One region of the Fictibacillus sp. 7GRE50 genome, then DNA from elsewhere that is predicted to be linked to it. Evidence: riboswitches for the same ligand, from Rfam matches in the RefSeq annotation. Region 1 holds a riboswitch; each other region holds the start of a gene.

Region 1 (4,061 bases):
AGATTTTAAGATCTTCTTTTTTATGCTCGACGATTTTCCGAAGCATCATTCTTATTCCAGTAGATGTGATGTGCATTCTTGTCAAACCACCGGTCTCACCAAGAATACGCCAAGCAAGCCTTGAAAAACTAAAGACTTGCGCACGCATCATTCCGGATAATTCTGGCGTTGATGCAAGCTTATACTCCGATTGAAAGGTCATCTGATCTGGTACAAGATAGATGATCGGATTTCCTGAAGGACGTTCTGTAAGTTCTCTTTGGATCTCCTTAAATACAGAGTGGGACTTTCCGCTGCCGGATCGTCCCAAAATAAATTGCAAACTCATTATGTTCATCCCCTGTTCCGCACTTGAATTCTAACTTCATTATCTCATAATCTACTATGACATCAAAGGCTACGACCTTTAAAAAGAAGCACATCCTCCTGGTAGTTATAGGATAGTTACGTAAACGAATAATATTTGTAAAAGGCAGATACCATCATTTCGGGTAGACGAGAGTGCACCAAGGAACGAAAAACATAAAAAAGGAAAACCGCTATATTGATAGCTGATTTTCCTCCATTGTGACCGTATCCAATTTTAACGTATTTCTTCCTGCCGCCTTTGCCTCGTATAGCAGCACATCAGCTCTATGAATCATTTGCGAAGGCTTCTCACCTTCTACATAACTCGCAATGCCATAACTAAGTGTAACAGGTAACTCATTATCACCTGATATATATGGAAAGGTTTCTAAATGCTTATTGATCGTTTCAATCGTATTTTTCACTTCTGTTCTGCATGTAGTATGGAGAATCCAGGCGAACTCTTCTCCACCGTAACGATAAGCTTCTCCTTCTTTTAAAGAAATGAAACGTTTAAACGTTGCACCTACAAGCTTGAGCACCTCATCACCAATTAAATGGCCGTGCTGATCGTTAAACATTTTAAACCGATCAATATCACATAATACAAGTGTAAAAGGTTTATTCTGTTTTGTTTTTTCCAATACGTCCTCTTGAAATTTCCGATGATTCAGCAAACCTGTTAAATAGTCTTGTTCAGATTGAAGCTGATACATATTCTTCTCGAAATAATATTGTCTTTCTTTTGAGGCAATCACACCGCCGTAAAAAGCGATCAACCATAAGAAGATGCTCTTCATTAAAAATTCAAAGGAAGAGAGCGTGTTCATATACCCACTATCTCTTATAAAAAAGTAACAGAGAATGGTAAAACTCACTGTTCCTACTATAAAAGCGCCCTTTAACCTCCAATACAGAGCAGCATGGATAACGATTAGGTAACCAACAGCAACAAACGCACTATCAGCTCCACCAGTAAGCTGCATCAACCATGCATAAGCAAGACAATCAAAAACAATTCCACCTCTTGTAAAAACACGGTAGTACAGTGACGTCTCTGGCAATCGGTGTAATACAATTTGTGTGGATGTCATATATATAATGCCGATTATAAAAAGGATCGGAAAAGTTTCCGTTTCATAATTCAAAACGCTTGATATAGGTTGATAATAAAAAACAGGTATGCAAAGAATTAAAAAGAACCACCGTAACAAAGATGATATGGTTTCAGAACGGTGTTCCGTAATCGTAAATGAATCTTTCATGCATTCAACTTCCTTTACGTTATACGATCTGCGAAAAACATAGCAGAAAGGCCCATTATTTTACATGATCAAATCAGTGATTTATTCTCACTTCTAGCTCTTTTGTTCGTGTACATACGCTCATCAGCAAGCTGCAGGTAATAGTCTATGTTTTCACATGCATCTGCAAGTAATTCTATTGCACCATATGCCAATGAGATGGATTCATTCCAAACGATAAGCTGACTTTCTAGTTTTTCAGTTAAGATGTATGCTTCATCTTCAGTAATTCCTGGTAAGAGAAAAACAAATTCATCTCCACCGAATCTAAATCCAGAGAACAATTTTAGTCGCTTTGAAAGTTCTGCGATCTGCTGAAGTATCTCGTCACCCGCGTGATGCCCTAGCTCGTCATTGATTAATTTAAAGTTATTGATATCAAACATGACAAGTGTAAGAGGAAGCTTAAGTCTATTTGCCTTTTCTAGCTCCTTTTCTAAACAATCATAAAAGTAGCGACGATTATACAGATTTGTTAATGGATCACGAATGCTAATCTCCTTAAGATCTTTAAACTGTTGAGAAGAGAAACCGCTTAGAAACCCTGTAACAGCATGGTGAGAAATCCGGTTCCAGCGATCTAACATAAATAGTTGTATAACTAACGGCTCGTTGGACGTTGCTTTTTTCACTTCAAATAAAACGGATTCACTAATACTCGTTGTAAAACACGCAAGTGCTTGATGAGGAATTCGTTGATGCCTTAAAAAATGAATACCTGATCGAAACGCTTTCTGCTCTCCTTGTTTTAAAAAGGATTTGAATCGTTCTTCTTCTAAAAACACTGCATGCACAATCCCGCGTAAAAATTTCTCTAGTATCTTCTCGTATTGCTCAACAAAACCGTTTAGAAACGTATGAAAGTCTTCATTTTTTCTTAGATGTTCTTTGTGTGTATGTATCATGGCTGGAATAGACTTCATAAATTCTGGTAACAAGTTTTTTTTGAGTGCGCGTAAGTCTAGTTGGAAGTTTTCCATTCTACAACCCCTCAAATCCCTCAAAAATTACATACAAAAAGCCATCACCTAATAAAGGGAATGGCTTCAATTTATGTTTTAGATACTTTTAACCTCTATGAACACATTATTCCTGCAGAGAAACTACAAAATATGAGAATAAAGCTTCATAGAAACGCTTGTGTCTAAACACGAGTCCGTTTCCCTTTGGCAACCGGCTGCCATTGCATGTTCACCATACTTTAGGCCCATAGCTTTGCGTCCCAGCTTTTCAACTGGTTTGCCCTTAATAACAAAGGTTTTTATTGATTTATAGTTATTATATCCTACTAAGGTAATTTGTGCCAATGATTTTAATAGTTCTTTAATCCTATTATTTTAGGCTTTGTTTTTTGGATATTTTTAACTTTCTATAGTACCTATACCCAATCCTTACTCCATTCAAAACAATATAAGGAATCTTTATTGGAAAGTAATACAGCGTTTTCTTGTAAAATGTAAAATAAGCTTTCCTTAAATCTTTCCATTTCCTGCAAGTTTCGTATCGGCTAAAATCAGATACGTCTACAATAATTCCTCTATTATTGGATATCATGACATTTTTTCCATGTACATCGTTAGGAAACAATCCTTTGTCTTTTGCATGCCTCACTGCTTCATCGATGTCATAAATCACATTTTCAGGAATTTTTACACCTTTATGCACACAGTCGTACAGAGTCATTCCTTCAATACGTTTTAAGATTAAAAAACGTTGTTCGGAATAATAACAAACAGAAAATCCAGGGTGTGTTCCTAGTCGATCATAAACCTTTTTTTCCTCTAATAATCCATGCTCATCCCTGCCGTAAATCTTAACTACATATGCTGGATGATCAGGATGTGAAAACACAGCTGCATAGTTCCCACAGCCCAGCATCTGCCAAGGGTGTGGTGTATTCACCGGACATACCGGATCAAATGGGCTGCGGCTTTCAATCATTATTTCTCTGTTCAATTGTCTAGCTAGCTGGATAAAGTGTTCCATAAGGTTCCTCAATTCAAATTCTAATCCTATTATCATCATCTTATGTTTCTGCAATACGTTCATTGTATACAGATGTTATCGAAAATGAAACTGGCATGCTTTATCCATTATTCTACGGTCACTTGTAGATAAGAAAGCATAAGTGTTTCTGCTTTGTTTTTTAGATGAATGTTTGGAAACCTCATAATTTCACGATAACCCCTAATAAAGATTTCATATTCTGTAATATCTTCCTCACGGCGTGCATCCATAACTTTAATTCTTCTTTTTCTCAATTCAATTCGTACATCAAATAGATCTTTGCTGATTTGATTCATAATTTGTTCTACTAATGCAACGTATGGCTGTCTCAATTTAAATGGAGAGCCGCAAATAATCTGCAGATCGCGATTAAACACTGTAAGTAAAATCGGATACATCACA
Region 2 (4,061 bases), on a different contig from region 1:
TTCGCTGCAGCTCGTTGTAACAAGGTATATGGCAGATTTGTTCTATGCAGAAAAGGTGGAAGATGTGGCAGCAACGAGTGTAGGATTGGCAAAGTTGACTTGTGGAATCGCGCTCTTGCTGTGGCTTCCATTTGCTTTATTCACACCCCTGCCCTTTTGGTACGACTGGATTGTCTTCGTCCTCTTCATCACTATGAACCTGATTTGGGTATTGTTTTTATACAGCACGGCTACGAAAGAATATATGAATATCGTGTATGCTTTTTTGGTCGGAGGATTCATAACGGTTCTTGCGTTTTGGGTGTTGCCGATCGGAGACCTTGTTCGTTCTTTAACGATCATTAAAGGAGCAGCGGTTATGCTCGGGGTATTTACACTAGGAATGCTCATTACACTTTTATGGCTTCTTTATCATCTATTCATCAGCTTTCCAGACCGTCCTTTAACGAACCAATGGGGTTTTATCAAATATATCTACAAATATCCTGATCTACTTCTTACCGGTGTTTTTTATAGTTTGGGCCTTTGGATAAGTAATTGGATCATCTGGTTTGGCGAAGGATCCATATTGGTTGAGAAATCCTTTCGCTATCACCCTGATTATGATACAGCTCTATTTTGGTCGTTCTTAACGATCATTCCAACAATGATGACGTTTGTGATCTCTATTGAAACCAGGTTTTATAAGAAATATTGGACATTCTACGGTTTTGTAAATGAAGGGGGCAGTTTGTCTCAAATTAAAGATAGTAAGAAAGTGATGATTCGTGTTCTAAAAGAAGAAGTGATCCGTCTGATCAGAACACAAGGATTGTTCACTTTGCTGTTTCTTCTATTGCTGCCTAGATTTGTTACATGGTTTGAGTGGAAAGCAGTTTTTTTTGAATTGATGCCAATGACACTAATCGCAGTCTTTTCAATCAGCCTTGTTTTAACTCTATCTCTACTTCATCTATATTTTGATGATCGATTAGGTGCATGTATAACGACCTTCATATTCTTTACCGTGACATTTTTAGTAACCCTTTTCTTGCTGCCGCTAGGGTTTAATTGGTATGGAGTCGGTGTCGCTATTGGGGCAACGCTCTCTTTCACGTACGGAGGCTTTCGATTGATATCTTATGTACAAAAAGCCGATTTTCATATCTTTACAAAAAAAGATCCTAAACATTATCAGAATTCACTAGAAAAATTTATTTCTCATTTTTCTAAAAACTAGATGAATAGCTATTGTTTTCCGCATTTAAAACCTATAAAATGGAAATAATTAATTTAATACTGCGGTGATGGGCAAACTTGGTGAAAGCCAAGGACGCAAAGATATGGGTCTTCGATTCTTTTAATTAGAATAAAGATTGCCAGTCCGCGAAACCAACCCATCCCTCGTATGAATCGGGGGAATTTTTTTATGAAGAAGTGGTTATTAATCATGACTATTTTCACTTTAGGGTTTTTAAGCTTTCAACCTAAGCATGGATCTGCTCAAAGTGGACAAAGTGCTCTACAACAAGTAAAGAATTACAAAATTTATTACTCAGAACCAACTACATCCATTCTTAAGAAATTAAGAAAATATGATTTGGTTGTGATCGAACCACAGTTATACACGAAAGAACAAGTTCAATATTTGCAAGAATCTGGAACAATCGTTCTTGGATATATTAGTGTGATGGAAACACCCACTTGGAATGAACAGCGAACGGAGCTTCTGTTAGAGAGTGACTATTTCAAAAGAAATGAAAATAAAGTGCATTATAAACAATGGGATTCCTACCTAATGGACATCTCAAGCGAGCATTATCACCAAGTTCTCATGGATGAAATGAAAAGACAGGTTTCTTCAAAAGGCATGGACGGCGTCTTTTTTGATACAGTCGGGAACATCGATAATGAACATTTAGAGCACCATGCTTCGATTTATAAAAAACAGTTAGATGGGCTTCTATCTTTCTTGAAAAAGAGCAATCAAAAATTCCCGGATCTCCTGATGGTACAAAATTGGGGTATGGAAACCATACAGCACACTCATCCTTACATGGATGGCTTTATGTGGGAAGGCTTTGATTATAATGAAGTTTCAACAGATGAGTGGGCTCAGGTTCAAATAAACAAGCTAAAAAAGATTCAACAAATGGGTAAAACTCAAGTTTTGACGGTTTCAACGCAATCAGAGCAAAAAAGTAAAAATTACGCAAAGAAATTTAACTTTTTGCATTATCATGATAAGAAGTCTTATGATGTTTTCTAAGGTGTGCGGGAACGGGTTTGGCGCAACCTTCAAGCACAGAGAGAGCTACGTTTTTAACTGAACACATTGCATAGAAAAAGTCCCTGGATTTCGATCAGGGGCTTTTTTATGTGCCTTTTGCGACTAACCTTACACCAACTATCGACTAATAAAACCACAACTACGCTTCCCAATTATCAGGCTGCACTTGTGAATGGAGTGTAAAAGCTCGCATTTTGCTATCCTATGAGGTCTTATTACTGCTTTTATAAGTCATTATTCCATATCAACTCATCTCATCTTAAACCTATTATTCAAATCTCTATCAAAACACTCTTAATTCAAAATTTTATAATAATTTAGAGCCTTTTTACTAAAGTTTATTTTTCCTTTTATGTAAAAAACAGTAGTATTATACCTTATTTTGTAATAAATAGTATTTTTCTAGAAAAATATGTTAGTATTCTTTTTGTTCCAATATTGGTGATGAAGGAAATCAATCCTTTTGATTCAGAGAGGAATAATATTAATAAATGGTATGGAGTTTAGAGAGGGGTTTATATTTTGAAAAGATTCATGCAACTATTTCTGGTATTTGTTTTAACACTTTCAATTGCGGGTGGTTTTTCATCTTCAAAAGTTAGTGCTGCTAGTTTTATCTGGCCAGCTGGTAATGAAGATAATGTAACTTCAGGATTTGGAGAGAGATCCTCGGGAATGCACTATGGAATTGATATTGCTATTCCTGGAACAGTTCCAATCAAAGCTTCTGCGGGAGGTAAAGTTTCTAAATCGTATTATTCTACGACATATGGAAATGTAGTCTTTGTGCTTCATAATATAGGTGGACAAACCTATGAAACTGTCTATGCTCACTTACGTTCTAGATCTGTTGATGCAGGACAAAGTGTTACTCAGGGACAATTACTTGGATACATGGGTAATACAGGGCATTCTTTTGGTCAGCATTTACACTTTGAATTGCATAAAGGTACTTGGAACGACAAAAAATCTAATGCAATCAATCCATTAGTAGAATTGAATGGAGAGTTTAAAGATACACCACCATCAGATACGTTTAAAGTAATCAAACTAGATAGTGATGAGTTTGGTCTATATTCTAAGATGGGTTCGTATAAAGAGTCTTCAACACCATATGTAGGCTGGACGTTTGTTGTTAAACAACAGCAAATCTATAACGGTGAACGTTGGTACCTCCTCGTACACGGAGATAAAGTATTTGGGTGGATTGCTGCACATCAAACAAGTGAATACGAGAGCTTAGAAAAGAAATACCTTACTGAAGATGTTGACGCATATAACTATAACTTAGATGAAAAAGTTATGACCCTTAATGGTACGGGATATGTATATGTAGCTAAAGAGTATAGTGACAAATATTTAGTTATTGCTCACAGTCAACCCATGTATATAGCAAAAAAACTCGTTAATTTCGATGGTCAATATACAATGCCATATAAAGCAGTGAAGATCACCAGTGATGAGTTTGGAATTTATTCACAGCCAGGGGTATATAAAGAATCTAGCACTCCATACCTCAACTGGATATTAATATCAAAAGAACAAACTACTTATAATGGACAAAAATGGTATAAACTTTCAAATGGAAGTACTGTTTATGGCTGGATTTCTGGAAACCAGATACAAGAACTTCCTATGAAGCGAATGGATTTAAGAGTAAGTACAAAAGCTTATAACTACGGGTTTAAAGAAGAAATCATGACTTTGAACGGCGGCGGTTTTGTCCTTGTAATTGGTGAAGGCAGTGACTATTATCATGTAGCAGCCCACAGTCAAACAATGTATATTAAAA
Region 3 (4,061 bases), on a different contig from region 1:
TATTATAAGGAATTTTCTATTCGAGATATGTGAGTTGTTGAAGATAAGTGAATCGACAGTCAAGACGCGTTTAAGCAGAGCCAGAACAAAGTTACAAGGTTCCTATATTCACCTAGGAGGTGAGCGTAATGGAAAAAAAACTTAAAGACCTTAGACAAACATTAGATCAACAAATTTCTATAAATCCCGTTTTCACGAAAAAAGATGAAGTAAATATTTTACTTTCTATACAGAACTCATCATTCAACAAAAAAGCTGGAAAGAAAAAAAATATCTTTCTTCCAAAACTCCTGACAGCAGCTCTTTTTGCTGGGGTTGTTTTTACCTCTTATACATTGATTAACACGTATTTGGAACCCCAAACGGCGATAGAAATTAAGAAAGAAAATAAGAAACCTAAAGTCCATTACGCTCAGGAGTTAACCCAGGCTTCCAGTACGCTGTCTTTTGAGGTTAGTAAAAGAGAACTTACCATCTCAGGAACGGTTGTAAATACGACAAACTATAATAGTGAACCGGTTCAGGCAAAAGTAAATATCTTAGATGAAGATGTAGCAAAAGCTTTAGGAGCAGAAAGCTTAATTATAGAAACACCTACTAATCAAATAATAAAACCCAATGAAAGTTACTCTTTTAAGAAGGTAGTCACTGTTGACCTTAGTATTATTGATGAAAACACATTTAAGGATGCCGTAGAAGTAGAAATATACAGCAAGGAAAATATACTAACCTCGTTCGTTATAAATGATATAACTTATCTACCAAATGAAGAAAAAGAGGTAAAACCACCAGAAGAGAAACCTATAGCAGAAGAAAAAAATGATGAGTCTACTGACACACCTGACAATACAACGATTAACGAAGAAATACTCAAAGAACCAATCGAAGAGTTAGACGAAGAGTCCGCTATAGTAGAAAAACCTGAAGAAATAAAAGAACAAAAGAAAACTCCTTTTGATAAAGTAAATGTTTCTTATCAAGGAGGTAAGTACTATTTAAATGGTGTAACTACCGAAATGACTTTAGAAGAAACCGTAAAAGTCCTCGGGCTTTATGATCAAAAGTATATTTCAGATGTAGAATATGATGCCCAAAACACATATAGTTGGAAAACCAAAATTAACAATAATCCTCCGTATGACTTTCTAAGTATCAACTATTTGGATGAAAATAAATCTTTTTATCTAAGCATTTATCTTCAAAAGCGAGAAAGAGATGAGTTAGTAAACCAGCTAGGAAAGCCATACCATATCCTAACTTCAAGTGGAAGTGTATTCTATTATTCAGAGAGTTCGAAGCAATTACTTGATATTTCTAGAGGAGTTGCAGAAACCAAAGATCTCTATAGAGTAGATCTTCGAATAAAAGATGATCCAAGCTATTTAAAAGATTTTAAATAAACTTCCCCCAAAATCACGTTTATACAGTGTGGTTTTGGGGGATTTAGTTCTAAAAGACTAATACAATTTATGGAATAATGCTCATAGCTTCCTTTGTATTCAATGCTTTTTTATACTCAGCTTTTAGGTCATCTACTACTTCCTGAATCGTAGCAATTTTCTTCACACTACCGACACCTTGCCCTGCTGACCAGATATCTTTCCATGCTTTTGCTTTGGATTCAGAGAAAGAGAGATCAATAGAATCTTTTTTCATCAAGTTTTCTACATCAAATCCCGCTTTATGTAGGGATGGTAGCAGGTAGTTTCCTTTTATTCCACTAATTGCGTCTGTATAAACAAGATCCTCTAAAGTAGATTCAATCAACATCTGCCTGTAGTCTTCACTAGCTGAAGATTCTTGAGTAGCTATAAAGCGCGTTCCCATGTATACGAGATCTGCCCCAAGAATCTTGGCAGCCAGCATTTCTTCACCTGTAGAAATCGCCCCAGCTAGAATCGTCATCCCATCCCAGAATTCTTTTACTGCTTTTAAGAAAGCGAATGGATTTAACGTCCCACCATGGCCACCTGCTCCACTGCACACGAGTATTAATCCATCGATACCTGTTTTAGCAGCCTTACGCGCGTGATCAAGCGAGATAACGTCAGAGAATACGAGACCACCGTATCCGTGAACGATTTTTGTCACATCACTTGGATTACCTAGAGATGTAATTACTACTGGCGGCTTATATTTCTTTATTAGCTCTAAATCTTCCTCAAAACGTTTATTCGTACGGTGAACAATTAAATTAACACCCCATGGAGCTATCTTTGCCGAAGGATCTTCTTCCCTTGCTTTACTTAGCTCTTCTGAAATATGTTTCATCCAATTTTCTAATAGATCGGAGGTGCGTGCATTTAATAAAGGAAACGTCCCTATTATTCCGTTCTTGCAGCTTTCCAAGACCATATCGGGACTTGATACTAGAAACATTGGAGCATTTATGACGGGTAGACTGAGTTGATTCGACAAACTTAATGGCATTTTGTTAAACAAATTATTCATCCTTTCATTACTTAAATTATATTCTCAATTCTTAATGACATATCTTTCTACTACTTCAACAAAGTCTTAATCCAATCCTTTAAAGTGTTTGGTACTATTGTAATATTACATTTTTGTTACAGTCATTTTCTGACAACATTTTCTATTTAGCTTGTTTATAATCAATTTTAGTTAGGGAATTTTACCTAAAAATCCTTCAGACAAGGGCAAACATTTTCGAAAGAAATGGGCGCAAAGCCACGGGTCTAAGGCTTTTAAAGCTAAGATCGCCGGGTTACCTGGATTCCATTTACTTTACTTTCTGGAGGGGTTCTTGTGGAGAATATGTACTTAGATCAAGAATGGATAAAATTGATTAAAGAAGCGCGAGATCTCGGCTTTACAAAAGAGGAAATTATTCGTTTTTTGCAGAATCCCCATTTAGCATTAGAACACTGTCAATTACAAGGTAATTAATTTCCGTTTATAGTAAGCAAGTCGCAGTATTTATTTACTTCCCTTATGCTGAAAGATATAATAAAGGCAAATTATTTCTAAATGGGGATTGCAAATGATAATTGGTGAACGAGTAAAAAAATACCGTACTGAAAAAGGCCTCTCCATTACAGCATTGGCTGAAAAAGCAGGGGTAGCAAAATCTTATATAAGTGCACTAGAGCGAAATATTCAGCAAAATCCTTCCATCCAACTTCTCGAAAAGATCGCAGAGGTCCTTGATATTTCTGTTGATCACCTGATCAAAGAGGAAGTAAATAACGAAGAACTTGACCAAGAATGGGCCAATCTTGTAAAAGAAGCCATGGGTTCTGGTGTAAGCAAAGAGCAATTTAAAGAGTTTCTCGAATTTAACAAATGGAAGAACAAACAAAACTAACCACCTGATTTCATCAGGTGGTTTTTACGTGGTTTTCCCTTTACTGGTGTCTTCGTGGAATATACATAAGGAAGGTTTTGTATTTGTGTGGGGTCAGACCCCACACAAATGTTTAATGTTTATAGAATTAGGGTACGGGAAAAGGGTGCCTACTATTTTTGTCTATGGAGGATTATAAATGAAGCAGTCGCCAAATGAACTAATGGATTCTCAAAAAAGTGTAGATGTTAATGGTTCTTCTTTTCATTGGGACACAGCAAAAGGTATTTTTCAATTTGAAGGCCAAGATGTAATGCTGTTTTGGATTGATTCAGCATTCAAGGTGTTCCTAGATTCCATCGAAGAGATTACAGGAGAAGGAACTGCGGACCTTGTTTTTGAAACAGCTGGATATCGGACAGGGTTAATCGTTAGTGATTTTTACATAAGAACGATCGGAAATATTGAGATTTCCGCTGAATCATTACCTACCATTTATGCATCAGCGGGTTGGGGTAAAACATACATAGAGCTTGATGTTAAAAAGAAAGAAGCGATCATTACGATTACGAACAGCTGGGAAACGAAAGTTAAAAAAGCGCAGAACAGCAAACGCATGGGGCGATTCTTACCTGGCCATTGGGCTGGCGTTTTCACAGGACTCTTTCAAACCAACATGTGGTATGAGGTCCTAGAAAACGAAGCCGACCCTAACACGCTAAAATTAGCAATCTCAGAATCACATATAACACCAAAT

What was found. Region 1 has a riboswitch for cyclic di-GMP ahead of IHV12_RS14825 (GGDEF domain-containing protein). Riboswitches for the same ligand answer to the same signal wherever they lie in the genome.
Region 2: linked by a shared signal. The riboswitch ahead of IHV12_RS04865 (putative glycoside hydrolase) and the one ahead of IHV12_RS14825 (GGDEF domain-containing protein) in region 1 are both predicted to bind cyclic di-GMP.
Region 3: linked by a shared signal. The riboswitch ahead of IHV12_RS04990 (anti-repressor SinI family protein) and the one ahead of IHV12_RS14825 (GGDEF domain-containing protein) in region 1 are both predicted to bind cyclic di-GMP.

What each region holds. Positions count from the first base shown of each region.
Region 1 is NZ_JACZDW010000003.1:716,751-720,811, forward strand. It holds gene addB (helicase-exonuclease AddAB subunit AddB) at 1-328, opposite strand, end outside; gene IHV12_RS14820 (GGDEF domain-containing protein) at 540-1,613, opposite strand; gene IHV12_RS14825 (GGDEF domain-containing protein) at 1,682-2,632, opposite strand; cyclic di-GMP riboswitch class I at 2,818-2,906, opposite strand; gene IHV12_RS14830 (serine/threonine protein kinase) at 2,985-3,638, opposite strand; gene IHV12_RS14835 (hypothetical protein) at 3,746-4,061, opposite strand, start outside.
Region 2 is NZ_JACZDW010000001.1:1,010,152-1,014,212, forward strand. It holds gene pelG (exopolysaccharide Pel transporter PelG) at 1-1,219, shown strand, start outside; cyclic di-GMP riboswitch class I at 1,280-1,371, shown strand; gene IHV12_RS04865 (putative glycoside hydrolase) at 1,409-2,248, shown strand; partial or broken gene IHV12_RS22585 (M23 family metallopeptidase) at 2,882-3,262, shown strand.
Region 3 is NZ_JACZDW010000001.1:1,035,188-1,039,248, forward strand. It holds partial or broken gene IHV12_RS23030 (sigma-70 family RNA polymerase sigma factor) at 1-145, shown strand, start outside; gene IHV12_RS04980 (hypothetical protein) at 129-1,400, shown strand; gene IHV12_RS04985 (NAD(P)H-dependent flavin oxidoreductase) at 1,468-2,442, opposite strand; cyclic di-GMP riboswitch class I at 2,647-2,733, shown strand; gene IHV12_RS04990 (anti-repressor SinI family protein) at 2,776-2,907, shown strand; gene IHV12_RS04995 (helix-turn-helix domain-containing protein) at 3,005-3,325, shown strand; gene IHV12_RS05000 (STAS domain-containing protein) at 3,504-4,061, shown strand, end outside.